4 regions of the Streptomyces sp. NBC_01267 genome follow, and region 2 is predicted to be linked to each of the others. Evidence: riboswitches for the same ligand, from Rfam matches in the RefSeq annotation. Region 2 holds a riboswitch; each other region holds the start of a gene.

Region 1 (7,211 bases), 1.9 Mb from region 2:
GCGCGTCCTGGACGAGGAAGGCGACCTCCGCCTCGTCCTCGCCGATCCTGTCGTAGCGGACGGTCGCGATGAACTCCCCGCCGACGGTGGCCGCCAGACCTACCCGGTCGACGTAGTCGTGATGGGTGAAGCGGTGGACGTCCTTGGCGGACAGCCTGGGGTAGGGGGCGAAGAAGCGGTAGTACTTCGACTCGGGCGAGACCTGTTCGTAGAAGCTGACCAGCCGCTCGGCGTCCTCGGTGGTGATGGGCCTGATCCGGGCCGTACCGCCGTCGCGCAGCACCACGTCCGCTTCCCAGTGGGCCGGGTACTCCTGGTGCGGGCTCTGCTCCAGCGGGGGCTGCATGGGGAAAGCGTACGGGTCGCGGCGGTACCGCGAGCGGTGCAGTCTGGGATCCGGCACGGCCCCCGGCACGCCGCGCACCCCGTGCAAGAATGGTCTAGACAACCGTCAGAGAACTCGAAGGGCAACACCATGGCTGAGCGCCGCGTCAAGGTCGGTTGGGCCGAGGGTCTGCACGCCCGTCCGGCCTCCATCTTCGTCCGTGCCACGACGGCTTCCGGAGTCCCGGTGACGATCGCCAGGCCCGACACCAGCCCCGTCAACGCCGCGTCGATGCTCGCGGTTCTCGGCCTGGGCGCCGAAGGTGGCGAGGAGATCGTGCTGTCCTCGGACGTCGACGGTGCCGAGGCGGCACTCGACCGGCTGGCCAAACTGGTCGCCGAAGGACTCGACGAACTGCCCGAGACCGTCTGAGACGTGTGCCGCTCCGCCCGGCCGGTTCGTTCCGGACACCGGAGTCGGGCGTTCCGAGAAACCGCAGTGTCCCGAATTCGGGCGCTGCGGTTCTGCTTTTCCTGCCCTTCGCGCTTTCCCTGGGCTTCGTACTCTTCCTGCGCTTCGCGCTCTCCTGCTCTTCGCACTCTCCCTGTCATTCCGTCTTTCCGGCGCGGTCAATTGCCGGGGACCGGTCGAGGGCACGCAGAAGACCGGCTGCGGGAATACAACTATTTCCGTATGCCGCTCTTTTTCTACGGCACGCTCGTTAATCCGGGATGCCCGAAACGTTTACGGCATGTTGCGAAGTCCTCACACGCCCCCGCTTGCGGAGCCGGTGCGCCGCCGTCGCCCGGTCCGCGTGCGCCGTGGTCAGTGACCGGGCCCGCTCGGCGTCACCACGGGCCACCGCGTCCACGATCGCGCCGTGCTCGGCCCAGGAATCGACGGGCCGGACCGGCTGATCGACGGTGTACATCCAGGCGGTCTTCTGCCTCAGCTGAGTCAGCAGGGTGGTCAGCGCCGCACTCCCGGACGCCTGCGCGAGCGTTTCGTGGAACCAGCCGCCGAGTGAGCGCAGATCCTCACCCTGCCCCCGACGGGCCCGTTCCTGCCCCAGGCCGACCAAGCCCCGCAGGACTTTCAGATGGGCCTCGGTCCGGTGCCGGGCGGCGCGTGCCGCGCCCATCGACTCCAGCAGCATCCGCATCTCCAGCAGGTCGGCGGCCTCCTGCTCGCTCGGCTCGGCGACCCAGGCGCCGGCGTGGCGGCGGGTGACCACGAAGCCCTCGGACTCCAGGGTGCGCAGGGCTTCGCGCACCGGGACGCGCGAGACCCCGTAGCGGCGCGCGAGCACCTCCTCGGTCAGCCGGGTGCCGCGTTCCAGGACCCCCGAGATGATGTCGTCGCGAATTGCCGTGCATACCGAATGCGCGGGAATGCGCATGGCCGAACCTCCGCCTGATCCCCCGCGAAATCGCGGTCGATCCATACCTGTGCGGCGACTCTATGACAGTGCACGTGAATTTCCGAAGGCCACCGGTAAATGATGACTGTCTTTTGGCCATAAAAAGCGGTGGCCCCGGCGCGCATCTGCGCCGGGGCCACCGGGGGACGGGGGTGTGCGTGGGTCAGACGTTGACGCCGTGTGAACGCAGGTACGCGACCGGGTCGATGTCGGAACCGTAGTCGGGGCTCGTACGCGCCTCGAAGTGGAGGTGCGGGCCGGTGACGTTGCCGGTGGCGCCGGAGAGCGCGATCTGCTGGTCCGAGGTGACGGACTGGCCGACCGAGACGCCGATGGACGAGAGGTGGCCGTACTGGGTGTACGTACCGTCGTTCATCTTGATGACGACGTTGTTGCCGTACGCGCCGCCCCAGCCCGCCTCGACGACGGTGCCCGCGCCCACGGCGTGCACCGGGGTGCCGCTCGCCGCGTGGAAGTCGATGCCGGTGTGACTGCCGGAGGACCAGAGATTGCCGCCGGTCCGGTAACCGGTGGAGACGTACGAGCCGGTCACGGGGGCCACATAGGCATTGAGGCGCTTGCGCTCCGCGTCGCGGGCCGCACGCTCCCGGCCGGCCTTCGCCTTCGCGGCTGCCTCGGCCCGCGCCTTGGCCTTCGCTTCCGCCTTCGCCTTGGCGACCGCCTTGGCCCTGGCCTCCGCCTTCGCCGCGGCCTGCTCGGCCTCGTACTGCTGCGCGACGGCCTGGGCGGCGATCCGGTCGGCGACGGAATCGCCGACAAGGATGGTCCGTTCCAGGCTGACTTCCTGCGCGGAGGGAGCCTTGACGTCGTCGGCCATCGCCGGGGACGCGAGAGTGCCGATGACACCCGCGGTGGCGAGGGTGGCCACACCGGCCACGGTCGCAGTCCTGCGGGTCAGACGGTTCGGGGCACGGTGCTTACCGGCAGGGCGGGTGAACGCCATGAAGTGGCTGGTCCTTTCCTTCCTTCTCGCCTACCGGGTTAGCTGACGGGTTCGGAGCAGGAAGGTCTCCTACGGGCCGGCTCCACGCGGAGCGGCCCGATTCACCCCAGGGACTGCGTGGGTCCCCGGCTCCCCAGGCTCGCGCCTGACGGGGACTCGGCGATCGCTGTTCGGCGCCGCGATCGCGGCTTACGTCCGACGAACAGCGAGTGAGACGCTAAACGGTGGTTGTCGGTTGAACCAAACAGATGGGCAGTTTTGTCGGTCATGCCACAGGAAATACAGGCAACCTTGCGAATAAACCGGACATCGCGTGCGCACATCGGACACAGAAGTGGGTGCGTAAGAGACACCGGAAACCGGTGCGCAGCGGACACCGGAAGCGGGTGCCCGGCGGACACGGAACAGGACTCCGGCGGCAGCCGAGCCGCCGGAGTCCTGTCCGTCCTTCACTCCCCCGCGCCCGCGGGGCAGCCGGGGGTCAGCCCGCGACCACCGTCACCTCGCCGATGCCCAGCGCCCTGACCGGCTCCGCGATCTGCGCGGCGTCACCCACCAGCACCGTCACCAGGCGGTCGTCGGGGAAGGCGCTGACGACCGCCGCGGTCGCCTCGACCGTGCCCGTCGCCGCGAGACGCGCGTACAGCTGCGCCTGGAAGTCGTCCGGCAGGTGCTGCTCGACCTGGTCCGCGAGGGTGCCCGCGACCGCGTCGGCCGTCTCGTACTTCAGCGGGGCGACGCCCACCAGGTTCTGCACGGCCACGTCCCGCTCGGCGTCGGTGAGACCACCGGCGGCCAGGGTCCGCAGCACCTTCCAGAGGTCGTCGAGCGCGGGCCCGGTCGACTCCGTGTCCACCGAACCGCTGATGGCGAGCATCGCCGCGCCGGTCCCGTCCGGCGCGGAGCGGAGCACCTGGCTGAAGGCGCGCACCCCGTAGGTGTAGCCCTTCTCCTCACGCAGCACCCGGTCCAGCCGGGACGTGAGGGTGCCGCCCAGGCAGTACGTACCGAGAACCTGCGCGGGCCAGACGCGGTCGTGCCGGTCGGCGCCGATGCGGCCGATGAGCAGCTGCGTCTGGACGGCCCCGGGACGGTCCACGATGACCACCCGGCCCGTGTCGTCCGCGGTGATGGGCGCCACCGGCCGGGGCGTGCCCGCGCTGCCCTTCCAGTCGCCGAGGGTGTCGGCGAGCAGGCCGTCCAGGTCGGTGCCGGTGAGGTCACCGACGATCACCGCGGTGGCCGTCGCGGGCCGGACGTACGCCTCGTAGAAGGAGCGGACGCCCGCCGCGTCGATGCGCGCCACCGTCTCCTCGGTGCCCTGCCGCGGGCGTGACATGCGCGCGGTGGCGGGGAACAGCTCCTTGGAGAGCTGCTTGGCCGCGCGGCGGGCCGGGTTGGCCAGCTCGTGCGGGATCTCGTCGAGGCGGTTGCCCACGAGCCGTTCGATCTCGCTCTCCGCGAAGGCGGGCGCGCGCAGCGCGTCGGCGAGCAGGCCGACCGCCTTGGGCAGCCGGGAGACCGGGACCTCCAGGGAGATCCGGACACCGGGGTGGTCGGCGTGCGCGTCGAGGGTGGCACCGCAGCGCTCCAGCTCCGCGGCGAACTCCTCGGCGGTGTGCTTGTCGGTGCCCTCGGAGAAGGCCCGCGCCATGATCGTGGCGATGCCGTCGAGCCCTTCCGGCTCGGCGTCCAGCGGGGCGTCGAGGCTGATCTCGACGGCCACCACCTGCTGTCCGGGGCGGTGGCAGCGCAGCACGGTCAGGCCGTTGGGGAGCGTGGACCGCTCGGGGGCCGGGAAGGCCCAGGGCCTGGCGGTACCCGCCTGCGGCTGCGGGTGGAAGGTCATGCTCACGGTTGCGGCGTCGGTCACAGGTCCGCCTCGTCAGTCCGGGTGTTGTCGTCGGTCTCGTCCGCCGTGACGGGCTCGTACACGAGCACGGCGCGGTTGTCGGGGCGCAGCCGCGCCTTCGCGACCTCCTGCACCTCTTCTGCCGTGATGTCCAGCACCCGCTGCACGGCGCTCAGCGCGAGCTGCGGGTCGCCGAACAGCACGGCGTACCTGCACAGTTCGTCGGCGCGGCCGGCGACCGTACCCAGCCGGTCCAGCCATTCGCGCTCCAGCTGGGCCTGCGCGCGCTCCATCTCCTCGGCCGTGGGGCCGTCGGCGGCGAAGCGGGCCAGCTCCTCGTCCACCGCGGACTCGATCTGCGGGACCTCGACCCCGCCCGACGTCTTGACGTCCAGCCAGCCGAGCGAGGGCGCACCGGCCAGCCGCAGCAGGCCGAAGCCCGCGGCGACCGCTGTCCGGTCCCGCCGGACCAGGCGGTTGTGCAGCAGCGACGACTCGCCGCCGCCCAGGATGGTCAGCGCGATGTCGGCCGCGTCGCACGCGCGCGTGCCGTCCTCCGGGAGCCGGTAGGCGGCCATCAGCGCACGCGAGGGGACCTCCTCGTGGACCTCTTCGCGCACCTCGGCGCCGAGGGTGTCGGGGAGGCCGCCGTCGCGCGGCGGCTGCTTGCCGTCGTGGGACGGGATGGTGCCGAAGTACTTCTCGACCCAGGCCAGCGTCTGCTCGGGGTCGATGTCACCGACGACCGACAGGACCGCGTTGTTGGGCGCGTAGTTCTTACGGAAGAAGTCCCGTGCGTCCTCCAGCGTCGCGGCGTCCAGGTCGGCCATCGACCCGATCGGCGTGTGGTGGTACGGGTGACCCTCGGGGTACGAGAGGGCGGTCAGCTTCTCGAACGCCGTGCCGTACGGCACGTTGTCGTAGCGCTGGCGCCGCTCGTTCTTGACGACGTCCCGCTGGTTCTCCATGGACTCCTCGTCGAGCGCGGCGAGCAGCGAGCCCATCCGGTCCGCCTCCAGCCAGAGAGCGAGCTCCAGTTGGTGCGTGGGCATCGTCTCGAAGTAGTTGGTGCGCTCGAAGCTGGTGGTGCCGTTGAGCGATCCTCCGGCCCCCTGTACCAGCTCGAAGTGACCGTTGCCCTCGACCTGTCCGGAGCCCTGGAACATCAGGTGCTCGAAGAGGTGGGCGAGTCCGGTACGCCCCTTGACCTCGTGCCGTGAACCGACGTCGTACCAGAGGCAGACCGCCGCCACCGGGGTCAGGTGGTCCTCGGAGAGCACCACCCGCAGGCCGTTGGCCAGCCGGTGCTCGGTCGCTGTCAGGCCGCCGGAAGCGGCCTCGGCTGTGGCCGTGTGACCCATGGGCATGTACGTCCCTTCGCTCGCGTGTGTTGACCGCGTTGAATGCTGTCCTGCCACTGTATGCAAGCGCGCTGACACCTGGCAGCCACCCGGGCGTCCCCGGGTCGCGGTCGGTGTTGTCGGTGGGACAGTCCACAATGGTCGGCATCAGTACCGGACCAGGCACGTGAAGGAGCCGCAGCAGCGATGGCCCGCCGCAGCACGAAGACCCCGCCGCCGGAGGACTTCGAGGAGAAGATTCTCGACATCGACGTCGTCGATGAAATGGAGAACTCCTACCTGGAGTACGCGTACTCGGTGATCTACTCACGGGCCCTGCCGGACGCCCGTGACGGCATGAAGCCCGTCCACCGCCGCATCGTCTACCAGATGAGCGAGATGGGGCTGCGCCCCGACCGCAGCTATGTGAAGTGCGCCCGTGTCGTCGGCGAGGTCATGGGCAAGCTGCACCCGCACGGCGACGCCTCCATCTACGACGCCCTGGTGCGGATGTCGCAGCCCTTCTCGATGCGGCTCCCGCTGGTCGACGGTCACGGCAACTTCGGCTCCCTCGGCAACGACGACCCGCCCGCCGCCATGCGGTACACCGAGTGCCGGATGGCTGACGCCACGTCACTGATGACGGAGTCGACCGACGAGAACACCGTCGATTTCCAGCCGAACTACGACGGCCAGGAGCGCGAGCCCGTCGTACTCCCCGCCGCCTATCCGAACCTGCTGGTCAACGGCGCGTCCGGGATCGCGGTCGGGATGGCGACGAACATGCCGCCGCACAATCTGGGCGAGGTCATCGCCGCGGCCCGGCATCTGATCAAGCACCCCGGTGCGGATCTCGACTCGCTGATGCGTTTCGTGCCCGGACCCGACCTGCCGACCGGCGGCCGGATCGTGGGGCTCGACGGCATCAAGGACGCCTACGCGTCGGGCCGCGGCACCTTCAAGATCCGCGCCACGACGACGATCCAGGACGTCACCCCGCGCCGCAAGGGCATCGTCGTCACCGAACTGCCCTTCGCGGTCGGCCCGGAGAAGGTCCGCGCCAAGATCAAGGACCTGGTGGCTTCGAAGAAGCTCCAGGGCATCGCCGACCTGAAGGACCTCACCGACCGTGCGCACGGTCTGCGGCTGGTCATCGAGGTGAAGAACGGCTTCGTACCGGAAGCCGTTCTGGAACAGCTCTACAAGCTCACCCCGATGGAGGAGTCCTTCGGGATCAACAACGTCGCGCTGGTGGACGGGCAGCCGCTGACGCTGGGGCTCAAGGAGCTGCTGGAGGTCTATCTCGACCA
Region 2 (7,211 bases):
GTCGCCACCGACGTGGCCGCCCGCGGTATCCACGTCGACGGCATCGACCTGGTCCTGAACGTGGACCCGGCCGGTGACCACAAGGACTACCTGCACCGTTCGGGCCGTACCGCCCGTGCCGGCAAGTCCGGCGTCGTCGTGTCGCTGTCGCTGCCGCACCAGCGCCGTCAGATCTTCCGGCTGATGGAGGACGCGGGCGTCGACGCCGCGCGCCACATCGTCCAGGGGGCCGGGGTCTTCGAGCCCGAGGTCGCCGAGATCACCGGCGCCCGTTCGCTGACCGAGGTCCAGGCCGACTCCGCGAACAACGCCGCCAAGCAGGCGGAGCGCGAGGCCAAGGAGCTCACCCGCGAGCTGGAGCGCATCCAGCGCCGTGCCACGGAGCTGCGCGAGGAGGCCGACCGCCTGGTGGCGCGCGCGGCCCGTGAGCGTGGCGAGGACCCCGAGGCCGCTGTCGCCGAGCTGGCGGCTGCCACCGAGGCCGAGCTGGCCGCGGCGGCCGTACCGGCGCAGCCGAGGGCGGAGCAGCGCGAGGAGCGTCGCGACGACCGCGGCAGCTTCGGACGCCGTGACGACCGGGGCGGCGACCGTGGTGGATACCGCGGCGGCGACCGTGGTGGTGACCGCGGTGGCTTCCAGCGCCGTGACGACCGTGGTGGTGACCGTGGTGGTTTCCAGCGTCGTGACGACCGTCCGTCGGGTGACCGTGGTGGTTTCCGTCGTGATGACCGTCCGTCGGGTGGTTTCCGTGGTGGCGAGCGTCGTGACAACGACCGTCCGTCCGGTGACCGTGGTGGTTTCCAGCGTCGTGACGACCGTCCGTCGGGTGACCGTGGTGGTTTCCGTCGTGATGACCGTCCGTCGGGTGGTTTCCGTGGTGGCGAGCGTCGTGACAACGACCGTCCGTCCGGTGACCGTGGTGGTTTCCAGCGTCGTGACGACCGTCCGTCCGGTGACCGTGGTGGCTTCCAGCGCCGCGACGACCGCCCCACCGGCGGACACCGTGGCAGCGACCGTCCGTTCAACCGTGACCGCCGTGACGACCGGCCGACCGGCGGCTTCCGCTCCGGTGGCGCCGACCGTCCGACCGGCCGCCGTGACGACCACCGCACGACGGGTACGGGTACCGGCACCGGTTCCTTCGGCCGCCGTGACGACAAGCCCCGCTGGAAGCGCAACAGCTGACACCGGGCCAGGTGTGAACCTGTGACCTGCTGAAGCGGGCCCGTCCTCCCCGGACGGGCCCGTTTCCGTTTCCGTCCCCGTACGACGCCCCGGTGTCCGCCCGCTGATCCGGCCGTACGATGACCGGGGCCACCGCCGACGGGCCCGGGAACGGATACCCGATCGGCTGCCCGCCTCGCTCCCGCTATGCTCGTGGGGTGCGCAAGCACGGACCGTTAGCTCAATTGGCAGAGCAGTGGACTTTTAATCCATTGGTTGTGGGTTCGAGTCCCACACGGTCTACCGGCTGCATCACCTTCGGAACCCTCGTTGACCAGCGTCAACGGGGGTTCCGTCGTTTCCGGGACCTGCTCGGCGGTGCAATCCGTGTACGTACACAGCCGTGCCGACCGAACCTGAAGGCGGCTTCAGGCTGCTTCAGGCCGGCTTCAGGATGGTTCCGGCACGGTGGAACCCATCGGCACCCGCCGGGCCGGAAGGCTCACGGGACTTGAGCCTTTCAAGTGGCCCTCTTGACCTCCCGTTTACGCTGAGCCCAATCGTGGTCACAGCCTGGAACCGGTCGGTTGCCGTCGATGACGGGCGGCCGGGTGCAGGACGAAGGCCTCATGAGTCCGGGGCTTTCGGGACGGGCTCGGAGCCCCGGTGCCGCCGGAATCCAACTGATCGCCAGGAGAAGTCATGAGCATCGCAACGTGTACCCAGACGGAGAACAGCGAACTGTCGGAGAACGCAGGGCAGTTCGAGCTGCACGCCGTGTCGATCGCCCCCGAGGTGATAGCGAATCTCGCCGAGGTGAGGGTGCCGACCCCGCGGTCCGTCCTCCTCGGCTGGGTGGAGGTGCCTCCCGGCGACCCCCGTGGGGCGACCGGTCACGCCCTCTATCTCACTCCGGCCGGCTATGCCTACCGGGTCACGACCTACCTCGGTGGCCGTCGCGCCAACGGTGCGAACGCCGGCTGAGACCGGCCACACGGGGGACGGGTCTCGGATGCCGATCATCCGGTGCGGTACCCGCGCCGGGGCCAACTCCCGGGCCGGCCGCAGCCGGACGGTCTCCAGGTCCTCGCAGTCGCCGTCGGGGCGCTCGGCGATGTGCACCCGGTACAGCTACAGCTCGGCGCGCTGCTCGTTGTCGACCGCGACACCGATCCGGTCGAGGAGGTGGCGCAGCACGGCACGGCCGGAAGGGCGGCCGATCAGGGTGGACCGCTCGCGGCGGAAGCGCGCGGGCAGCGCCGTCGCCCTCCTCGCCCCGGACGACGCGGCCCGGATCCCTGGCGATGTCCCGTCCCGGTGGGGAAGCGGCGCCGGTAAATGGTTCGAGGCGCCCCGCGCATGCCGTAGAGTTGTATCTACCGACGCGGGGTGGAGCAGCTCGGTAGCTCGCTGGGCTCATAACCCAGAGGTCGCAGGTTCAAATCCTGTCCCCGCTACTTGTGAACGAAGGCCCGGCACATCATGTGCCGGGCCTTCGGGCGTTTCCGCCCCCGTGCTGCGCTCCCCCACTTGGCCGTGGCCGAATCGCCGACCGGCACGGCTGCGGCCAGCCTGGGAGGAGCGCGGTACCGTCCGCCGCGGTACGGACCGGGCAGGAGACCACTGGTGGGGCAGCGAGAAAGCAGGGGCAGAGCGCGCCGGTTCCTCCGGGTGCTGCCCGCCGTGCTGATCGTCGGCGGGGTGCTCTTCGATGTGCTGACCCCGCCGACCTTCACCGCCGCCCCGTTCTTCGCCGCCGCTCCGGTGATGGCCGCCCCGTTCTTCTCGTTCCGGGGCACGCTGGTGACCGGGGTGATCGCGGTCGCGGGCATCGCGGGGCTGCGCGCGACCAACGGCACCGAGACCACCGGAACATCCATCACCGAGCAGGTCACCGTCGTCACGGTGGCTGCCATCGCCCTCCTCATCAACCGGGTCATCCAGCGCAGCGGCGAGCAGCTGGCGTCGGCGCGGGTCGTCGCCGAGACCGCCCAGCGGGCTGTGCTGCCGGTGCCCTCCGAGCGGATCGGCGGGCTGCACATCGCGGCCCGGTACGAGGCGGCGCAGGCCGGGACCTTCATCGGCGGGGACCTCTTCGCCGTACAGGACACGCCGTACGGGGTCCGGCTGGTGGTGGGTGACGTCCGGGGCAAGGGACTGGGTGCGGTCGAGGCCGTGGCCGTGGTGATCGGCGCGTTCCGGGAGGCCGCCGAGCAGGAGGCCACGATCGAGGAGGTCGCCCAGCGCCTGGAGCGCGCGCTGACCCGCGAAGGGGTGCGCCGGGAGGGGCTCGACGCCTTCGAAGGGTTCACCACGGCGGCGCTCGCCGAGATCCCGCGTGGCCGGCAGGACCTGATCCGGCTGCTGAACCGGGGCCACCCCGAGCCGCTGCTGCTGTACGTGGACGGCAGCCTCGACGTACTCGCGCCGGGCGACCCCGCGCTGCCGCTGGGACTGTCGGATCTGGCGGCCTGGCCGGACCGGGCGGACGAGTCGCCGTTCCCGCCGGGGGCCACGCTGCTGATGTACACCGACGGGCTCTCCGAGGCGCGGAACACCGAGGGGGTCTTCTACGACCCGCAGGAGCGGCTGCGCGGCCGGGTCTTCCCCGGGCCCGAGGAGCTGCTGACGGCGCTGTCCGACGACGTACGGCTGCACACGGGCGGGCACTCCACGGACGACATGGCGCTGCTCGCGGTGGAGCGTCCGATGGAGGGGCAGCCGGACCGGCGGCGGATGATGGGGATCGTGCGAGCTGCCGGACACAATCCGTAGTCGGCGTACTCCACTCCGCATAACATTTGACGCACGGTCAGAATTTCGATGTTTCCTGAGGGGGGATCAAGTCACCCCGATCTGCCCGGCTCTGTCCCGGTTAACGGAGGCCAAAGCCGTTAACGATCAGTGGGAACAGCTTGGAATCCGGTACCCGCGTCTATTAACGTTCGATAACGCAGCGCGGTCGTCCCAGTCGTCGCAAGAGGCGGCACCGTGCGCACGCGCCGAATCCCGCAAGGGAACCGGGGAACCACCAATTGGGGTGAATCGGGCCGCTTCGTGAGGGGCTGCCCGTAGGAGACCTTCCTGCTCCGAACCCGTCAGCTAACCCGGTAGGCGGTAAGGAAGGAAAGGAGTGCGCCTCCGTGGCGTCCAACAACCCTGCCCCCGAAACGCTGTACTTCCCGAATGACGATGCTCTCGGGTTCGGTGGTGACGACGGCGGGACCTTCGACGAATGGAACCCCACCGAGGATTCCGTCCGGCCGGTCCGCGGCAAGCACCGGGTGGCGAAGCAGCGCAACGGTCTCGCCCGCAGCTCGACGGTTCTCGGCGTCGGCGTGATCGCGGCGGTCGGCGCGGGCGGCATGGCCAGCGCGCAGAGCAAGCCGCCGGTCTCGATATCCCTCCCCGACCTCCCGCAGTCCGTCAAGGACAAGCTCCCGGAGGCCGAGTCGCTGCCCGGCGTGGGTGCGCTGATCTCCGACCTCGGCGGCCACTCGTCGGACAACGGCGGCGACTCGTCGGACAACGGCGGTACGGCCACCGTCACCCACGCGTCGCTCGTCACCGGCAAGGGCGGCGCCGATGCCGGTGAAGCGCTCCGCGCACGCATCCTCCAGCAGGCCGAACAGCAGCAGGGCGCGGCCGAGGACGAGGCCAAGGCGGCAGCCGAGAAGGCAGCCGCGGAGAAGGCTGCGGCCGAGGCCGCGAAGAAGCAGGAAGAGGCGGACGCCAAGGAGAAGGCCGCCAAGAAGAAGGCCGAGGCGGAGGCCAAGGCCAAGGCCGAGAAGGAACGGCTCGCGAAGCTGGCCGCCAGTTACTCGCTCCCCGTCTCCTCGTACACCCTCACCTCGCGCTTCGGTGACGGCGGCTCGATGTGGTCCTCCGGTCACCACACCGGCCTCGACTTCGCGGCCCCCACCGGCACCCCGATCAAGGCTGTCCACAGCGGCACGGTCAAGTCGGCGGGCTGGGCCGGGTCGTACGGCTACCGCACGGTCATCACGCTCGACGACGGTACCGAGCTGTGGTTCTGCCACCAGTCCTCGATGTCCGTCAGTGCCGGCCAGAAGGTCAGCACCGGCGAGGTCATCGGTCGCGTCGGCGCCACCGGCAATGTCACCGGCCCGCATGTGCACCTCGAGGTCCGCCCCGGCGGCGGCGACCCGATCGACCCGATGACCTGGCTCGCGAGCAAGGGCCTGCACGCCTGACGGCACCCGCGACCCCGGCAGCCCTGGCGATACACCCCCCCGACGCCAGGGCTGCCGGCTTCGGTGTGCGGGACCCGGGTGCTGTGCACGGGCAGCGCCGTCCCGGCGGAATAGTGCGGCCCCGGCGGGCGGTTGATCAACGTATGGCTTCTCTACGTGAACTCGGCTCGTCCGGCATCCAGGTGTTCCCGCTCGCCCTCGGCGGCAATGTCTTCGGCTGGAGCGCCGACGAGGCGCAGTCCTTCGACGTGCTCGACGCCTATGCGGCGGCGGGCGGCAACTTCGTCGACACCGCGGACGCCTACTCCGCGTGGGTGCCGGGCAACGAGGGCGGCGAGTCCGAGACCATCATCGGCAACTGGCTGGCCGCGCGCGGGAACCGCTCCGAGGTCGTCGTCGCCACCAAGGTCGGTGCGCACCCGCAGTACAAGGGGCTCGCCCCCGCGAACATCAAGGCTGCGGCCGAGGAGTCGCTGCGCCGTCTGCGCACCGACCACATCGACCTCTACTACACCCACTTCGACGACCCGGCCGTCCCGGTCGAGGAGATCATCACCGCCCTCGACCAGCTGGTGAAGGACGGCAAGGTGCGCGCCATCGCCGCCTCCAACATCACGCCCGAGCGTCTCGAAGCCTCGCTGGCCTTCTCGGAGGCGGAGGGCCTGGCCCGGTACGTCGCCCTCCAGCCGCACTACAACCTGGTCTCCCGCGACACCTACGAGGGCGGGCTCCAGGACACCGCCGCCCGCCACGGCCTGGCCGCCGTGCCGTACTTCGCGCTGGCGTCCGGCTTCCTCACCGGCAAGTACCGGCCCGGTACGGAGGTCGACAGCGTGCGGGTGGAGAAGGCGGGCCAGCACCTCGGGACCGAGCGGGGGATCAAGGTCCTGGCCGCGCTGGACAAGGTCGCGGCGGCGCACGAGGCCGAGCTCGCGACCGTCGCGCTGGCCTGGCTGGCCGCGCGGCCGACCGTCGCCGCGCCGATCGCGTCGGCCCGTACGGTCGAGCAGCTGCCCGCGCTGACCGCGGTGGCCGAACTGGAGCTCACCGAGGCCGAGTTGGCGGAGCTGACGGCGGCCTCCGCCTGACTCCGGTAGTCGGCTGAGCCCGTCGGCTGCAGCCGGTCGGTGCTGCCGGTCAGCGCTGGTACGGGTGGTGGCTGCCGTAGTACGGATACGGCGGCGCCACCCGTACCCGGCCCGTCGCCCGCGCCGCGTACAGCAGCGCGGGCCCGGCTATCTCCTTGCGCTGCCAGAGGTGGTGCAGCAGCTCCTGCTCGCGTGCCTCGAAGTCCGGGCCCACCGCCCCGCGCCGGGCCCGGTGCCGCAGAAAGGCCAGGGTGGTCGCGAACGCCTCGTACTCGGACACGGCCCGGGACGCGGCCCTGGCCCGCGCCTTCGCAACGGCGGACGGCTGCGGTCGTACGTACGGGTAGTAGGGGCTCGGGGGCGATGGAGGGTGCGCGGGGTCCGCGTACGGCACCAGGCTCGGGTGGGGCGCCGGGTTCGCGTACGGCACGGGGTCCGCGTAGGGCGCCGGGCTCGGAGTGGCGTACGGGGTCGGCTGCGCGTACGGGGCCGGTTGAACGTACGAAGACGGCTGGGCGTACGGGTTCGGCTGGCCGTAGGGACTTGCTTGGCCGTACGGATTCGGCTGGGCGTTGAGGTGCTGGCCCCGGGGGTCGGTACCCGCCGCGCCCGTTCGTGCCGCGAAGCCGCGCGCCATCGCGCGCGCCCGCATCGACGAGAGCGCGAGGGGTTCCTCCGGCGCCAGCCAGCCCGCCGCGGCGTACGCGGGCAGCTCCGTCGATATCGTGCGCAGCTCCCGCTGCCG
Region 3 (7,211 bases), 3.3 Mb from region 2:
GACGACGACACCGCACTGCGTGAACGTCTGGAGCACGCGCTGACGGAGGTCCGAGCCCCGGATGTCGTCCTCGCCGTCACCCGGAACCGTCGCCGGACCGTCGTCAGCGGCGGCACCACCCCCGCTCCCGTGCTGCCGCGTGCGTCTCTGCGTTACGAACTCGGCTCGCTGTCCAAGACGTTCACCGGGTTGCTCCTCGCCGAACTGGACCGCTGCGGTGAACTGTCCGTCGACGACGCCGTCGCCGACCACCTGCCGCTGCCGCCCCGACTCCCCCGGTACGCGCGCCGCATCACCCTGCGGCACCTCGCCACCCACACCTCCGGACTGCCCCGCGTGCCCCGCGACATGATCGCCGGGGCGGTCCTGCGGCCGTACGCGAACGGCTACGCGCACTACGACACCGGCCGGCTGCTGCACGCCTTCGCCCGGACCCGCACCCGGCACGCCCCCGGCAGCCGCTGGCACTACTCCAACTTCGGTCTGGCGCTGCTCGGTTCGGCCCTGGAGCACGCCACCGGCACGCGATACGCCGCCCTGCTGGCGGACCGGGTGCTGGAGCCGCTGCGGCTGACCGGTGCCACCACGGACCCCGGCAGTGGTGACGGTGACGATTCCGCCTTCGGCGAGGCAACGGGCCATCGGAGCGACGGCCGCACCCCGCTGCCGCGTTCCGTGATGACCGGCTTCGCCCCGGCCGGAGCCGTCCGTGCCACCCCGGCGGATCTGCTCACGTACGCCGAGGCGCATCTGTACCCCGCTTCGACCCCGCTGGACGGTGCGCTGCGGAAGGTCCAGATCCCCCTGCTGCGGCGGGGGCCGGGGCACCGCCACACCCACACGCTCACCTGGTTCCGGCATCCGGCCCCGGGCGGCCCGATGTTCTTCCACGCCGGGGCCAGCTTCGGACAGCAGGTGTTCGCGGGGTACCACCCCGCTTCGGGCACCGGCATCGCCGGGACGGCGACCCGGCACGACCGCGCGTGCCGGATCGTCAAGACCGCGTACGCCCTGCTGTACGAACTGGGCTCCGTCACCCCGGCCGACGGCTGAGCCGCCTCTCCTTCCGGACGCCTCCGCCCGGCCGGGGCAATCGGCTCAGGCAGTCACCCGTTCATGGCCGAAGACATGTTCGCGGCCCACTCCCAGGGGGCAGCTGTCCCGCCCGGGTCGGAATTGAAGTACTCCCATCCCGCTACGCCGCCGAAGTCCCTGTACTCCTTGGAGAGTTGGGAGACGGTCGATGTGAGCGTGTCCATGGGGACGTATCCGCTGCCGCAGTTGGCCGGGTTGGTCAGGGTGCCCGCCACCACCTTCGAGGCCGGGACGACCCCGTGTCCGACGATGCCCTCGTAGCCCGCGGGGCTGTCCAGCGATCCCCAGCCGCAGTAGAACTGCGCGTTGAACCAGCTGATGGACGATCCCTTGTCCCGGTAGAGGGCGTCGTAACCGAACCCGGAGAGGTTCCCTCCCCCGTTCAGGGCCGTGGCGACGGGCGCCAGAGTGACGAGGAAGCCGTCACCGAAGTCGCTGTGCAACTGGTCGATGACCCGTTCGACGCCGGCCAGGGACATGCCCTCTTCGACATCGAGGTCCAGACCGTCCAGGTGGTGGGTGGACACGACGTTCTTGAGCTTCGGGTAGTAGGTGTCGAAGTCGCTGTCCAGCCGCTGGAAGCTGCCCACCGCGGCGCCACCCACCATGCCCAGTACGTGAACGCCCTTGCTCTGCACCGCCGCCAGATCGCTCCACATCTGGTCGAACTTGGCGTCGTCGGGTGAGTTGTCGTTGAGCGTGACGCTGCCGTCACCGTTGAGGTGGACGGCGCCGACGATCACGTCCGTGACACCCGTGTCGTGGTCGGTCAGTTCCTTGGGAGAGACGTACGAGCCGTTGTCGAACTGGGTCTGGTAGTAGACGACCACGCGGTGATCCGCCGCGGCCTGCGCCGATGCTGCCGTCGCCAGGGGGCCCGCCAAAGCGACGGCCACCGCCAATGACAACGTTGTCGACAATCTCCTCAAGCGCATGACCCGTCTCCTTGTGTGGGGGGAAAGTGCCATGAAAGCGTGTTTCGGCCCGGCTCACAAGCCCGCCCGGTCTCCCACGCCGTGACCGGAGTTGACGTCCGGTTCCGGCCATCTCCCGCATGTGCCGCCGGTCCCACGGCCGGCGGAGCTACCCTGCCGGCATGCCATCCGGGCAGGGCGGATTCACGATCCGCGGCAACCGTCAGTACGTAGAAGAGTCCCTGGTCATCGAGGCAGGCCTCGCCAGAGCCCTCGACGAGCACCCGGACGAGCCCCAGGGCGACACCCTTCGCGTGCAGGTCCAGCCGCTGCTCGATGCGGCAGATCGACTGTCCGCACGTGAAGGGCCGTACGCAGCCCGGGAGTTGCTGCTCCGCGAGGTACGGCAGTACACGCGCTGGCTGCGCGCGGTCGACCTCGACCTCGCGGGCAGCGGCGCTGGGCGCGGTGCGGCGCCGCCGTACCGAACGGCGCCGGTCCCGCGCGGAGGCGGGCTGGGACCGGGTCAGGACGCTGCGTGGTACGGGTCGTCCTCGATCTCCACCGGCACGTGCTGCTGCGCCATCTGGAGCTCGGCGTACCGCGCGACCCCGCGGCGGAACGCCGCCTCTGGGACGACCTCACGCAGTTCTATCTGCACTACATGCCGTTCGTCCCCGCGCAGGTGGTGTCTCCCGGAGTTCCTTCCGGACCACCGACGCCGTAAGCCCCGGCCGGTGTGGTCACACTTCCGGCCGGGGCTGCGCTGCGGGTGGAGCGGGTCGATCAGTACGGGCCGTTCACGTTGTCGATCGAGCCGTACGTGGCGGCGGCGTAGTTGCACGCGGCCGTGATGTTGGCGACCGGGTCGTAGCTGTCCATCGACGTGCCGGCCACGTGGTACGTCTGGAACGTCGGAGCGATGACCTGGAGCAGACCCTTCGACGGGGTTCCGGCCACGGCGTTGGAGTCCCAGTTGTTGATGGCCTGCGGGTTGCCCGAGGACTCACGCATCACGTTGCGGTAGATGCCGTCGTAGGTGCCCGGGATGTTGTGCGCGCTCATGATGTCCAGCGACTGCTTGATCCAGCCGTCCAGGTTGTTGGCGTACGTCTTCGTGGTGGCCGGGGTCGCGGTGGTCGCACCGGTCGACGCGTTCCGGGCGTCGGCCTGGGTGGCGCTGTGACCCGCGGTGGATCCGGCCGTCGCCTCCGACGCGGCCTTCTCGCCGAGCGTCAGCTTGAGGCCGGGGAGAATCAGCGAGGGGTTGCCGCCGACGGCCTCACGGTTGTCCTGGTACAGCTTCTTCCAGCCGCCGCCCACGGAGTGGGCCTGTGCGATCTTGGAAAGGGAGTCGCCCGAGACCACGGTGTAGGTCGCGGAGCTTCCCTTCTGAGTGGCGCCGGTCGCTGCCGGAGCAGATTCGGCGGCGACATGCTGTGCCGACGGCGTCGCCGCCGAGGCGCTGGTCGCGGCCACCAGCGGGATCGCCAGTGCGGCGCTGCCGGTGCCCACCGCGATGAGGCGTCGGGCGAGGCGGCTGTTCATGGGACGACGGTTCTTACCCAGTACGGGCATGACGAATTTCCTCTCCGTCGCCTACGAGGTGAGCTGTCGGGTTCGGGCTGGAGATGCCCGGCCGCACGTGGAGTGCGACTTAACCCCAAGCCGGTCCGTGTTCCGGATCGGCGTCTTACCTGGGTTCCCCGCTCCTGCCATAGGTGAGTGGGTTGGGTTTTCCGGACAGCGGCAGGATTCGGCGGTCCGTCCGGATCGAACGAGAACGTAAGCGAGAAGGCCGAGACAAAACAAGTCCCGAATACGGAGCGCTATGGCATGTCTGAATCCGGGCGGAATGGATTCGCATTCCCTCCCTAGATCAAACAGCTCAACTTTCCTTCCCTGCGGGGGAGGTGGCCGCGAGGGCCTGATCGGCGGTCCGCCGACGCCGTGACGCAGATCATGACCGCGCGGAAATCATCGCCTCAATCAACCGCCACAAAGTGCAACAAACCATCATAGAACCGCAGATGCCACCCCTAGTAACAAACCAGACAAATGCCCCATAAGCATTCAGGGAGTCGAAGGCCTCTCGCCACCCATGAGGGCGGATCTGCGCGATTGCGCACCCCTGCCCCACCGGCACCCGACCGACACCCGACCGGACCCGACCTCACCGATACGGTCGAATTGACCGCGCGAGCCTCGTTCCTGACTACCTGTCGCGTCGCAACTCCCGCCCCGTACACACTTCAAAAGACAGAGAGGCGGCCCCGTATGAGACAGAGAGACGGCTCCGCATTCCCGTGTGCGGGGCGGAATTCCACCGCCGAGACCGCGAGTTCCGCACCGACCGGCCAATGGGCCTCTCATAGGTTCTGCCGTCATTCGATCGGGAGTCAGGAACGGTTTCCGCACTTCGCCTTATCGGGCAAGTGATCAAATGCGAAGCCGATCCCCTTGCGATGCCGCTCGCGAATTGGAACCCAGGCCGGTGATCCGGCCGCTGCCGAGTGCGTCCGCCCGCAGTCGACGGCCACCACCGTCGCGGCCCTCTGCCGCACCCCGGCCGTCCGGCGGGCTCAGGCCTGTGGACTCGCACCGAGGCCACTGCGGGCGCGCCGTACGAGGGTCACGTAGACGGCCGAGGCCACGGCGATGCCGACCGGCAGGGCGAGGTCCACCCCGCCCAGGGCTCGGGCGAGCGGGCCCGTGTACAGGGTGTTCACGCTGAGGGCAGCCGCGGCCGTGCCCGTCGTGAGCGCCAGGGCGCCGGCCCGGTTGACGCCTCCGGTGAACCAGAAGGGGCTGCCCGGACTCTCGTCGGTCAGTGCGGGACCGTCGTAGCGGTTGCGGCGCAGCAGGATGTCCATGGCGTAGACGGCCATGCTGGGACCGAGCAGGACGACGGTGAGCTGGAGGACGTTGCTGACGGTGTCCAGGAAGTTGGACACCAGCAGCGCGTAGAGGGTCAGCGCGACGCCGAGGACTCCATCGGCGATGACGCTGAGGGAACGACGGACGCGCAGGCCCACGGCCTGGAGAGCCAGCCCGGAGCTGTAGGCGGTCATGGCGTTGATGGAGATCGTGCCGAGCACCAAGGCCAGCAGGAAGAACGGGGTGAACCAGTGGGGCAGGATCGTCTCCAGCGCGCTCCGCGGATCGGTCATGTCGACCGTGGTCGCGGCGAACGCACCCAGTGAGCAGACGACGACGCCGGGCAGGAATCCGCCGAGCGCGGTCCAGCCCACGATCGCCTTCGGGGATGTCGTACGGGGCAGGTAGCGGGAGAAGTCGGCGCTGTTGGTGTACGAGAGCGGGCCCGAGGCGATGAGGGTGACACCACCGGCGAGGGCCGCCCACAGCGCGCCGCCGGTCAGCGGCTTCGCGGGTTGGTAGCCGAAGTCGGCGTGCCCGAGCACGCTGAAGGCCACGACGGCGAAGGCGGCACCGAGGACGACGGTGATCGGGAGGTACAGCTTCACGATCATGGCGTGCCCGTAGACGCTGATGGTCAGGGTGAGCGCGGCGATGATCACCACGACGACGATCTTGACCCCCGTGTTCGGCGTGATCCCGGCCTTCTCGACGAGCGAGAAGGCTGCCAGCGCGGCGGCGGCCAGATTGAGGGCGATGTAGCAGATACAGATCATCCAGCCGACCACCGCGATGTTCACCCGGTTGCCGCGTACCCCGAACATCGCCCGCATGATCACCTCGCTCGGCGTGCCCGAGGCCGGGCCCGAGACGGCGAGCAGGCCGACCGGCACCCAGAACAGATTGCCCACGACGATCACGGCGAGCGCCTGCCCCAGGCTCAGGCCCAGCAGGATCAGCGCGCCGCCGACCACCAGGCTCAGATAGTTGACGTTCGCCGCCGCCCAGACGGCGAACAGGTCCCGGGCGCGGCCGTGGCGTTCCCGGTCGGGAATGTGGTCGATGCCGTGCACCTCGATGCGGCCCGCCCGGTCCGACGGCGCCGGTATGCCGTCTGCACCCGGCGTGCCGTGGACGGTCGGGGGCGGGTCGGGGATCGTGGACGCCATGGAGCCCTCCGGGTTCGGTCGTACCGCCTGCTTGCTTATTGGTCGCATACTCAATAGCGTTGCGGTCATGTCGTCAAGCGTTCAGCGCAAGCGAATTCGGAAATCTCCAGCCGCCCGACGTGCGGAAATCGTCGACGCAGCCGCCGCCATCGCCCTGACCGAAGGGTTGGAGTGCATCACTCTGCGGCGGATCGGCGAGGAACTCGACGTGCGGCCGGGGTTGATCAGCCACTACTTCCCGTCGGCCGAGGGCCTCGTGGCCGAGGCGTTCGGCAGCGCGGCGAGCGCGGAACTCGACGCCCTCCTGCCGGCCGAAAGACCCGCCGGCACCGTTACGCAGCACCTCGCGCGGTTCTTCGCACACGCGACGGGAGAGGCGTACGACGACATCAGCCGGCTCTGGATCAACGCCCGCCACCTCTGCCGCTACCGCCCGGTCCTGCGTGACTGGGTCGACGACCAGGAAGGAGCGTGGCGCGAGCGGCTGGAGGACCTCATCCGGGAGGGCGTCGCACGCGACGAATTCCGCACGGACGAACCGCATGTGACGGCGATTCAGATTCTGGTCGTGCTCGACGGCCTCAGCGCGCGCACCAACACGCGCGGCGGCGACCGCCCCCAGGCGGTGACACGTATGGCGATCGCCACGGCGGAGCGTGAACTCGGCCTGCCCGGCGGCGCTCTCGACCGGGCCGACGACGCGGACACCGCCTCCGAAGTCGGCGCGGACCGGCCCCCTGTTTCCCCTGCCGACCCCAACTGACCTTCCCCCGGACATCTTTCAAGGAGCTGCTGTGCGCACCCTCCCCCGAGCCCTCGACTCCGCCGGAACAGGGCGGTGCTCCCTCGTCCTGCTCTCCGCCCGGCTGCTCGACCCGGTGACCGGAGAATTCCTGCCGGACACCGCCCTGGCCGTATCAGGGGGGCAGATCTCCGCCCTGGGTGACGACCGCCGCATTCGCGCGCTGGCGGACCCGGCGACGACGGTGATCGACCTGAAGGGCGCCGTGGTGACCCCCGGCCTGGTCGACGGGCACCTCCATCCGGTCACGGGCGCGGAGCTGACCCATGGGCTGGACCTGTCGGCCTGCGCCGGTCTCGACGAGGTGCGTGAGGCGCTGGCCCGCGAGGTCCGGCGCCTCGCACCCGGAGCGTG
Region 4 (7,211 bases), 1.2 Mb from region 2:
AAACGCTCAGCCCTCGCCCGGCCCGCCGCACGGCGACACGCACGGCCCCTTGCGCCACCACTCCGGCAGCATCGCGATCGCCTCGTCCCCGAGCGGGTTCACGCCCGGCCCGGCGGCCAGCGAGTGCCCGACGAGCACGTGCAGACACTTCACCCGGTCCGGCATGCCGCCCGCGCTGGGGAAGCCCTCCAGGACCTCGATCGCGTCACGCCGTGCAATGTAGTCCTCGTGCGCCGCCCGGTACGCGGCGGCCAGTTCGGGGTCCGTACCGAGCCGCTCGGTCATCTCCTTCATGACCCCGTTCGCCTCCAGCGTGCCGATCGCGGAAGCCGCACGCGGGCACGTCAGGTAGTACGTCGTCGGGAACGGAGTGCCGTCCTCCAGACGCGGGGCGGTCTCGACGACGTCCGGGTTGCCGCACGGGCAGCGGTGCGCGATGGCGCGCAGCCCGCGGGGCGGGCGGCCGAGCTGCTCCTTGAACGCGGCGATGTCCGCGTCGGTGGGCTCGGTGCGGTCGGTCTGCGGAGGGGGCGTTTCCATGCCTGCCTTGGATCTGAGTGGCTGTCACTCGTGGGTCGTGAACCGAACGGTCATGAACGGATCGGTCATGAACGGATCGGCCAGGAACTCATCGGTCGGTATCTGAATCTGATCGGTCGTGCACTAGTGCGTCTTGTCGTGGTCGGCGCTGTCCACGCCGTCCCACAGGTTCGCGTACCAGGGCCGGTCGGCCGCCCCCTGCTTCTCGGGGCGCTGCGTGCGGGAGTCGGGGTCGACGACGATGTAGCTCGTCTCCCCCGGCCGCACGTAGTGCAGTTGCTCGCGGGCCAGCCGCTCCACGTACGCGTCGTCCTGGAGCCGGGCCTTCTCGTCCCGCAGCTCCTCCACCCTGGCCTTCGCGTCATGCACCTGACGTCGCTGGTCGGCGATGTCGTTGCGCTGCGACACGTACTGCCGCATCGGATACGCCAGGGCCACCACCAGCGTGCAGAGCACCATCAGCAGGACCGCCGCCCGGCCGGTGAGCCGGGGCCTGCGCGCCTGGCGCTTCGACTGGGAGCGGTAGACGCGGGCCGCGGTCTGCTCGCCGAGTGCCTTCAGTCTGGTCGCGGTGGAGAACCGGTCCCGGTTCCCTGCCATGCCGCCTCCCCGTGTACGCACGTCCGTCCCCGGACACGGTACGGGACCGGGTGCGAGGACGGACGGAGGCGGGAGCGGATCAGCTGGAGCGGAAGCGCGGGAATGCCGAACGGCCCGCGTACACCGCGGCGTCGTCCAGGATCTCCTCGATGCGCAGGAGCTGGTTGTACTTGGCGACGCGCTCGGAGCGGGCCGGGGCGCCGGTCTTGATCTGGCCGCAGTTGGTGGCGACGGCCAGGTCGGCGATGGTGACGTCCTCGGTCTCGCCGGAGCGGTGGGACATCATGCACTTGAAGCCGTTGCGCTGGGCCAGCTCGACGGCGTCCAGGGTCTCGGTCAGCGAACCGATCTGGTTGACCTTGACGAGCAGGGCGTTGGCCGAGTTCTCCTCGATGCCACGGGCCAGGCGCTCCGGGTTGGTGACGAAGAGGTCGTCGCCGACGATCTGGATCTTGGAGCCCAGCTTCTCGGTGAGGACGTTCCAGCCGGCCCAGTCGTCCTCGAAGAGCGGGTCCTCGATGGAGACCAGCGGGTACGAGGCGACGAGCTCCTCGTAGTACTCGGTCATCTCGGCGGCCGAGCGGGACTTGCCCTCGAACTCGTACGTGCCGTCCTTGTAGAACTCGGAGGCGGCGACGTCCAGCGCGAGCGCGATGTCCTTGCCCGGGGCGTAACCGGCTTCCTTGATGGCCTCGAGGATGAGGTCGAGGGCGGCGCGGTTCGACTCCAGGTTCGGCGCGAAGCCGCCCTCGTCACCGAGGCCGGTCGACAGACCCTTGGTCTTCAGGACCTTCTTGAGGGTGTGGTAGACCTCGGCGCCCCAGCGCAGGGCCTCGGAGAAGGACTCCGCACCGATCGGGGCGATCATGAATTCCTGGATGTCCACGTTGGAGTCGGCGTGCGACCCACCGTTCAGGATGTTCATCATCGGAACGGGCAGCAGGTGCGCGTTCGGGCCGCCCAGGTAGCGGAAGAGCGGGAGGTCCGAGGCCTCGGAGGCGGCGTGCGCCACGGCGAGCGAGACGCCGAGGATGGCGTTGGCGCCGAGCGAGCCCTTGTTCTCGGTGGCGTCCAGGTCGAACATCGCCTGGTCGATCAGCCGCTGCTCGGTGGCGTCGTAGCCGACGAGCTCCGGGCCGATCTGCTCGATGACGGCGAGGACGGCCTTCTCGACGCCCTTGCCCTGGTAACGGTTCGGGTCACCGTCGCGAAGCTCGATGGCCTCGAACGCACCGGTGGAAGCACCGGACGGAACTGCAGCACGACCCGTGCTGCCGTCGTCGAGGCCGACCTCGACCTCGACCGTGGGGTTACCTCGGGAGTCCAGGATTTCCCGGGCTACGACGACGTCGATCGACGGCACTAGCATCTCCTTCTGGGATGTGACGCTATGGGCGCAGGGTCTCTTTGGCCTTGCGACAAGAGCCTAACCGCCCAGGGCACCGCCACCGGCAGGGCGCCCGGCCCCTGGGACGAAAAAGGGCCCAAAAGCTCGTATTACGGTACGGAAGTCAGTGAAGTACTGACCAGTAGCCAAAAGACCCCGACCCGGCGCGTACGGGGGAGTCGCGCCGGGCCGGGGCGTTCAGGGGAGGAGAGCCGGGGATCAGCTCAGGTGAAGCTGCTGACCCGGGTAGATCAGGTCGGCGTCCTTCACGATGTTCTTGTTCAGGTCGTACAGCTTCTGCCAGCCACCGGGGGTGTGCGCGGCGGCGGCGATCTCGCTGAGGGTGTCGCCGGCCTTGACCTTGTACTCGCCGTCGCCCTTCTGGATCACGACCGGGGCGGCGTGGCGGGGAGCGGCGTGGCGGGGGGCGGCCTGCTTCGGGGCAGCCTGCTTCGGGGCGGCCTTCGTGGTGGTGCGGGCCTCGCCGCGCGAAGCGGTCTGCTGCTCGCCGCGGCTGCTCTGCTGGCTGGTGCTGGAGCTGGCGCTGGAGCTGCCCGAGTGGCTCGACGTGGAGGTGTTGACGCCCGGGTCGACACCGTCGTTGCTCAGGTTTCCGGCACCGGCGCAGGACCAGGCACCCGGGCCCTGGATGGCGAGAAGCTTCTCGGCCACGGCGATCTGCTGGTCCTTGGTGGCCAGGTCGGCACGCGGGGCGTACTGCGTACCACCGGCGGCGGCCCAGCTGGAGGCGGAGAACTGGAGCCCACCGTAGTAACCGTTGCCCGTGTTGATGGACCAGTTACCGCCGGACTCGCACTGCGCGACGGCGTCCCACGTGGAGACGGAAGCGGCGGAGGCCGAGGTCGCGCCCAGCAGCGGCACGGCTACGGCCGCACCGGCGACACCGGCGAGCGTGGCGATGCGGACGGCCTTGGAGGGGCGACGGTGCTTGGACTTGCTGGAAAACAGCATGGGGACTCTCCTCACCGACGCCTACGAGGTGAGCTGTCGGGTTCGGGCCAATGAGTTGCCCGGCTGCGCGACCTAGCGCACAGCTTCACCCCAAGCCGGTTCCAGTTCGTACCGTTCGCTGACTCACGAACGGACGGCCGGCCCCGGCGCTTACCTGGGTCCCCCGCTCCTGCCTACGGCGCTTTACGCGTCGACTGTTTCCCCTCGACCGATGGCAGGATTCGGCGTGGCGATCGAAGAGGCCCGCGGTGCGAGCGGTCTGACAAAAACACAGGACTCTCCGATATTCAAAGATGACCATGAAGGGCGGAACGCCCTGGTTTACAACCCCCCGCATCCTGTTTTCGCAGGTGAGGGGCGGCGCACGCCGGGCGGACAGTCTGGACATTCAGCAAGTCGAACGAGAGCCATGTCTCACTCGAACGAAGCGGACATAGCCCCGCGAACTACCCTTGTTTTTGGTCGAGATCAAGGCTCTGGCCAGGAACGATGTGGTCCGGGTCGGCGCCGACCGTCCGCTGGTTCGCCTCATAGAGTGCGGGCCATCCGCCGGGCAGATCGTGCGCTTCCGCGATCGCCCAGAGGTTGTCACCCTCGCGGACGGTGTAAGTGCCGTCCGTACGGGCGGTATCGCGAGCCGGACCGGCGGAGCGCGAGGCGTGGCGGCCGGAATCGTCACGGCCGACACCCGCACCGTCCTGCGCCTCACCGCCACGGTGCCTGCCCGCCGTTCCCCCCTGACCGGATCCCGTGGCACCCTCAGGCGCCGACGTGGAGCCGGAAGGTGAGCCGGAGTCAGAGCCGGAGGGGTTCGCAGAGTCGGACGGTCCAGAAGAATGGGACTTACTTGATGAACCGGACTTATTTGATGAACCGGGTGAAGTGGGTGAAGCGGGCGAACTGGGCGATGCGGCCGAAGCGGAGCCCTTCGATCGCGGCGCCGAGGCCGAGGACTTCGGTGCGGGCGTAGCCGGATCCGAAGCGGAATCGGTCGCCGAGGGCGTGGGGCTCGCGGTGTCCGGAGCGCCCGGATCCACGGACGGGGTCGCGGTGTCACTCTCCGTCAGGCCCGAGATGTCCGCGCAGCTGGCCCAGGGCTTCGAACCCTCGGCCGCGAGGACCTTCTGCGCCACGGCTATCTGCTGGGCCCGGCTGGCGAGGTCGGGGCGGGCCGCGTACTGCGTGCCGCCGTACTGGTCCCAGGTCTTCTGCGAGAACTGGAGCCCGCCGTAGGCCCCGTTGCCGAGGTCGGCGCTCCAGAGGCCGCCGCTCTCGCAGAGCGCGACCCGGTCCCAGGTGGAGGCGTCGGCGGCGTGCGCCCCGGTCGCGGCCAGCAGTGGAAGGGCCATGGCGGAGCCCGTGACTCCTGCCGCTACGACAAGAGCTGGAGCCTGACGGGGGCGGCGGTGCCGACCGTTCCCGGTGCGCATGCGGTGGCCTTCCGTGTGACGGATGAGTCGAGGGGTGAACGTAGCCGTACTCGAACGTCAGTCACAAGTCGATGCAGCGCAGATCACGTGAATGTCACATCCTTGACGGTGCGTCACTTCTGGCTGGGGCCGAACTCCACCGGAAGGGTGCGCAGTCCGCGCATGATGAGCCCGCCGCGCCACCGCAAATCGCCAGGTTCCCCCGCAAGTCGCAGGTCCGGCAGCCGCCGCAACAAGGTGGCCAGCGCGGTCTGTGCCTCCAGTCTGGCCAGGGGGGCGCCCAGGCAGTAGTGGATGCCGTGGCCGTACCCGAGGTGCTGGTTGTCGATGCGGGAGAGGTCGAGGGTGTCGGGCTCGGAGAAGCGCTCGGGGTCCCGGTCCGCGGCGGCCAGGACGACGAGCACCGGATCGCCCTCCGCGATCGTCTGCCCGCCCAGTTCCAACTCCTCGGTGGCGTACCGCCAGGTGGCCAGCTCGACCGGGCCGTCGTAGCGCAGAAGTTCCTCGACCCCGGTGGCCAGCAGCTCCGTCTCGCCCGCGGCCAGGGACGCCTGGAGCCGTGCGCGCTGGTCCGGGTTGCGCAGCAGGGCGTACACGCCGTTCCCGATGAGGTTGACGGTTGTCTCGAACCCGGCGAAGAGCAGGATGAACGCCATCGCCGCCGCCTCGTTCTCCGTCAGGTGCTCACCGTGGTCGCTCGCCCGGATCAGCCCCGAGATGAGGTCGTCGCCCAGGTCCTCCCTCTTACGGTGGATGAGTTCGGCCAGGTAGTTCCGCATCTTCTTGACGGCCCGTCCGACCCCGCCGCGCGGGCCGCCGCCGTGCCGGATCATCATTCCCGCCCAGTCCCGGAAGTCGTCCTGGTCCTCGCGCGGGACGCCGAGCAGATCACAGATGGCGTAGATGGGGAGCGGGAAGGCGAACTCATGGATGAGGTCCGCCTCCCCCTTCTCTCCCTCCCCCTTCTCCGCATCCGCCTTTTCCAGGAAGGCGTCGATCAGCTGGTCCGTCAGTTCCTGCACGCGGGGCGCGAAGAGCGCCACGGTGCGCGGGGTGAAGGCCTTCGAGACGAGGCGTCGCAGCCGGGTGTGGTCCGGCGGGTCGATGTTCAGCAGATGCGTCATCAGGTCCGCCTTGCGCTCCCCCGGGATGCCGGTCTTGCCCTTCGCGTGCGGGGACTCGGCGTGGTGCGCGGGGTTCTTCGACAGCCGGGGTTCGGCGAGGGCGGTACGGGCGTCCGCGTACCGCGTCACCAGCCAGGCCTCCACACCGCTGGGCAGCGCGGTCCGGTGCACGGGGGCGTGCTCGCGCAGCCAGGCGTACGCGGGGTACGGATCGGTGGCGAACTCCCAGGTGAAGAGGGCGAGGGTGGGGCCTGCGGCAGTCTCGTCGGTCACGTCTCGACGTTAGACGGGCCTGTCTCCGTCTGCCGCATCGGCTCCGGAGAGAGGGACAGGGGGAGAGGGGGCGGTGCTACTCCAGGTGGGCCGCGTCGCTGTCGAGCTGGGCGAGGGTGATCGCGGCCTGGTCGCTGCCCGCGTCCGCGGCCTTCCGGTACCACTCCCTGGCCTCGGCGGTCCGGTGGCGCCGCTTCAGATTCCCCGCGAGCAGGAACGCGGCCCCCTCGTCGCCCCACGCGTGCCCCAGGCGGTACAGCGGCTCTGCCTCCACCAAGCGCCCCTGCCGTTCCAGCAGTACGGCCAGACCGGTGGGCGCCTGAGGACGCCCGGCTTTCATGGCCTGCCGGTAGAGGGCTTCCGCCTCCTCGGCCCAACCACCCTGGTAATGCAGCAGCAGCGCCAGGTTGTGCGCAGCACGCGCGTCCCCGGCGTCGACCCCCTTGCGGTACCAGCTCTCCGCCTCCACCGTCTGCCCCCAGTCGTGGAGAAGCGAACCGATACTGGCCGCGACCTCCTCGCGCCCCGCCGCCACGGCCGTGCGGTAGAAACGCATCGCCTCGGCCGTCTCACCCGTGCCGACCAGCATGTCGCCCAGATCGTGCGCCGCCTCGCCGTTGCCCTGTTCGGCCGCGCTGCGCAGCCACCGCATCGCGCGGTCCTGCAGCAGTTGTCCGAGCAGCCCCGCCGCGTCGGAGTCCCCGGTCTCGGCCGCCACTTCCAGGAAGGGTTCGGCCTCCCGGAACTCGCCCCGGTCGACCAGGATGCGGCCCAGCCGCCCGGCCGCCTTCACATGACCGGCTTCCGCCGCCTTCCGTAGCCACTCCTCGGCGGAGTCCATGTCCTCGGCCGCCACGAACAGATCGGCGAGGCCGAACATCGCCT

The links. A riboswitch is a leader RNA that binds a small molecule or an ion and turns the genes downstream of it on or off. The one in region 2 is predicted to bind cyclic di-AMP.
Region 1: linked by a shared signal. The riboswitch ahead of OG709_RS27665 (M23 family metallopeptidase) and the one ahead of OG709_RS19310 (M23 family metallopeptidase) in region 2 are both predicted to bind cyclic di-AMP.
Region 3: linked by a shared signal. The riboswitch ahead of OG709_RS33500 (transglycosylase SLT domain-containing protein) and the one ahead of OG709_RS19310 (M23 family metallopeptidase) in region 2 are both predicted to bind cyclic di-AMP.
Region 4: linked by a shared signal. The riboswitch ahead of OG709_RS13735 (transglycosylase family protein) and the one ahead of OG709_RS19310 (M23 family metallopeptidase) in region 2 are both predicted to bind cyclic di-AMP.

What each region holds. Positions count from the first base shown of each region.
Region 1 is NZ_CP108455.1:6,057,582-6,064,792, reverse strand. It holds gene OG709_RS27680 (bifunctional acetate--CoA ligase family protein/GNAT family N-acetyltransferase) at 1-346, opposite strand, end outside; gene OG709_RS27675 (HPr family phosphocarrier protein) at 476-757, shown strand; gene OG709_RS27670 (GntR family transcriptional regulator) at 1,047-1,724, opposite strand; gene OG709_RS27665 (M23 family metallopeptidase) at 1,909-2,709, opposite strand; cyclic di-AMP (ydaO/yuaA leader) riboswitch at 2,723-2,881, opposite strand; gene OG709_RS27660 (M16 family metallopeptidase) at 3,191-4,558, opposite strand; gene OG709_RS27655 (M16 family metallopeptidase) at 4,579-5,928, opposite strand; gene OG709_RS27650 (DNA gyrase/topoisomerase IV subunit A) at 6,109-7,211, shown strand, end outside.
Region 2 is NZ_CP108455.1:4,188,186-4,195,396, forward strand. It holds gene OG709_RS19285 (DEAD/DEAH box helicase) at 1-1,185, shown strand, start outside; tRNA gene OG709_RS19290 (tRNA-Lys) at 1,395-1,467, shown strand; gene OG709_RS19295 (hypothetical protein) at 1,867-2,148, shown strand; tRNA gene OG709_RS19300 (tRNA-Met) at 2,548-2,621, shown strand; gene OG709_RS19305 (PP2C family protein-serine/threonine phosphatase) at 2,791-3,939, shown strand; cyclic di-AMP (ydaO/yuaA leader) riboswitch at 4,155-4,296, shown strand; gene OG709_RS19310 (M23 family metallopeptidase) at 4,308-5,378, shown strand; gene OG709_RS19315 (aldo/keto reductase) at 5,522-6,466, shown strand; gene OG709_RS19320 (PrsW family glutamic-type intramembrane protease) at 6,516-7,211, opposite strand, start outside.
Region 3 is NZ_CP108455.1:7,518,392-7,525,602, reverse strand. It holds gene OG709_RS33515 (serine hydrolase domain-containing protein) at 1-1,053, shown strand, start outside; gene OG709_RS33510 (glycosyl hydrolase family 18 protein) at 1,107-2,030, opposite strand; gene OG709_RS33505 (hypothetical protein) at 2,548-2,736, shown strand; gene OG709_RS33500 (transglycosylase SLT domain-containing protein) at 2,796-3,587, opposite strand; cyclic di-AMP (ydaO/yuaA leader) riboswitch at 3,591-3,756, opposite strand; gene OG709_RS33495 (purine-cytosine permease family protein) at 4,592-6,055, opposite strand; gene OG709_RS33490 (TetR/AcrR family transcriptional regulator) at 6,123-6,818, shown strand; gene OG709_RS33485 (amidohydrolase) at 6,850-7,211, shown strand, end outside.
Region 4 is NZ_CP108455.1:3,015,060-3,022,270, forward strand. It holds gene OG709_RS13720 (DUF501 domain-containing protein) at 7-540, opposite strand; gene OG709_RS13725 (FtsB family cell division protein) at 664-1,140, opposite strand; gene eno (phosphopyruvate hydratase) at 1,220-2,509, opposite strand; gene OG709_RS13735 (transglycosylase family protein) at 2,747-3,499, opposite strand; cyclic di-AMP (ydaO/yuaA leader) riboswitch at 3,503-3,690, opposite strand; gene OG709_RS13740 (LysM peptidoglycan-binding domain-containing protein) at 3,946-4,848, opposite strand; gene OG709_RS13745 (cytochrome P450 family protein) at 5,043-6,326, opposite strand; gene OG709_RS13750 (tetratricopeptide repeat protein) at 6,403-7,211, opposite strand, start outside.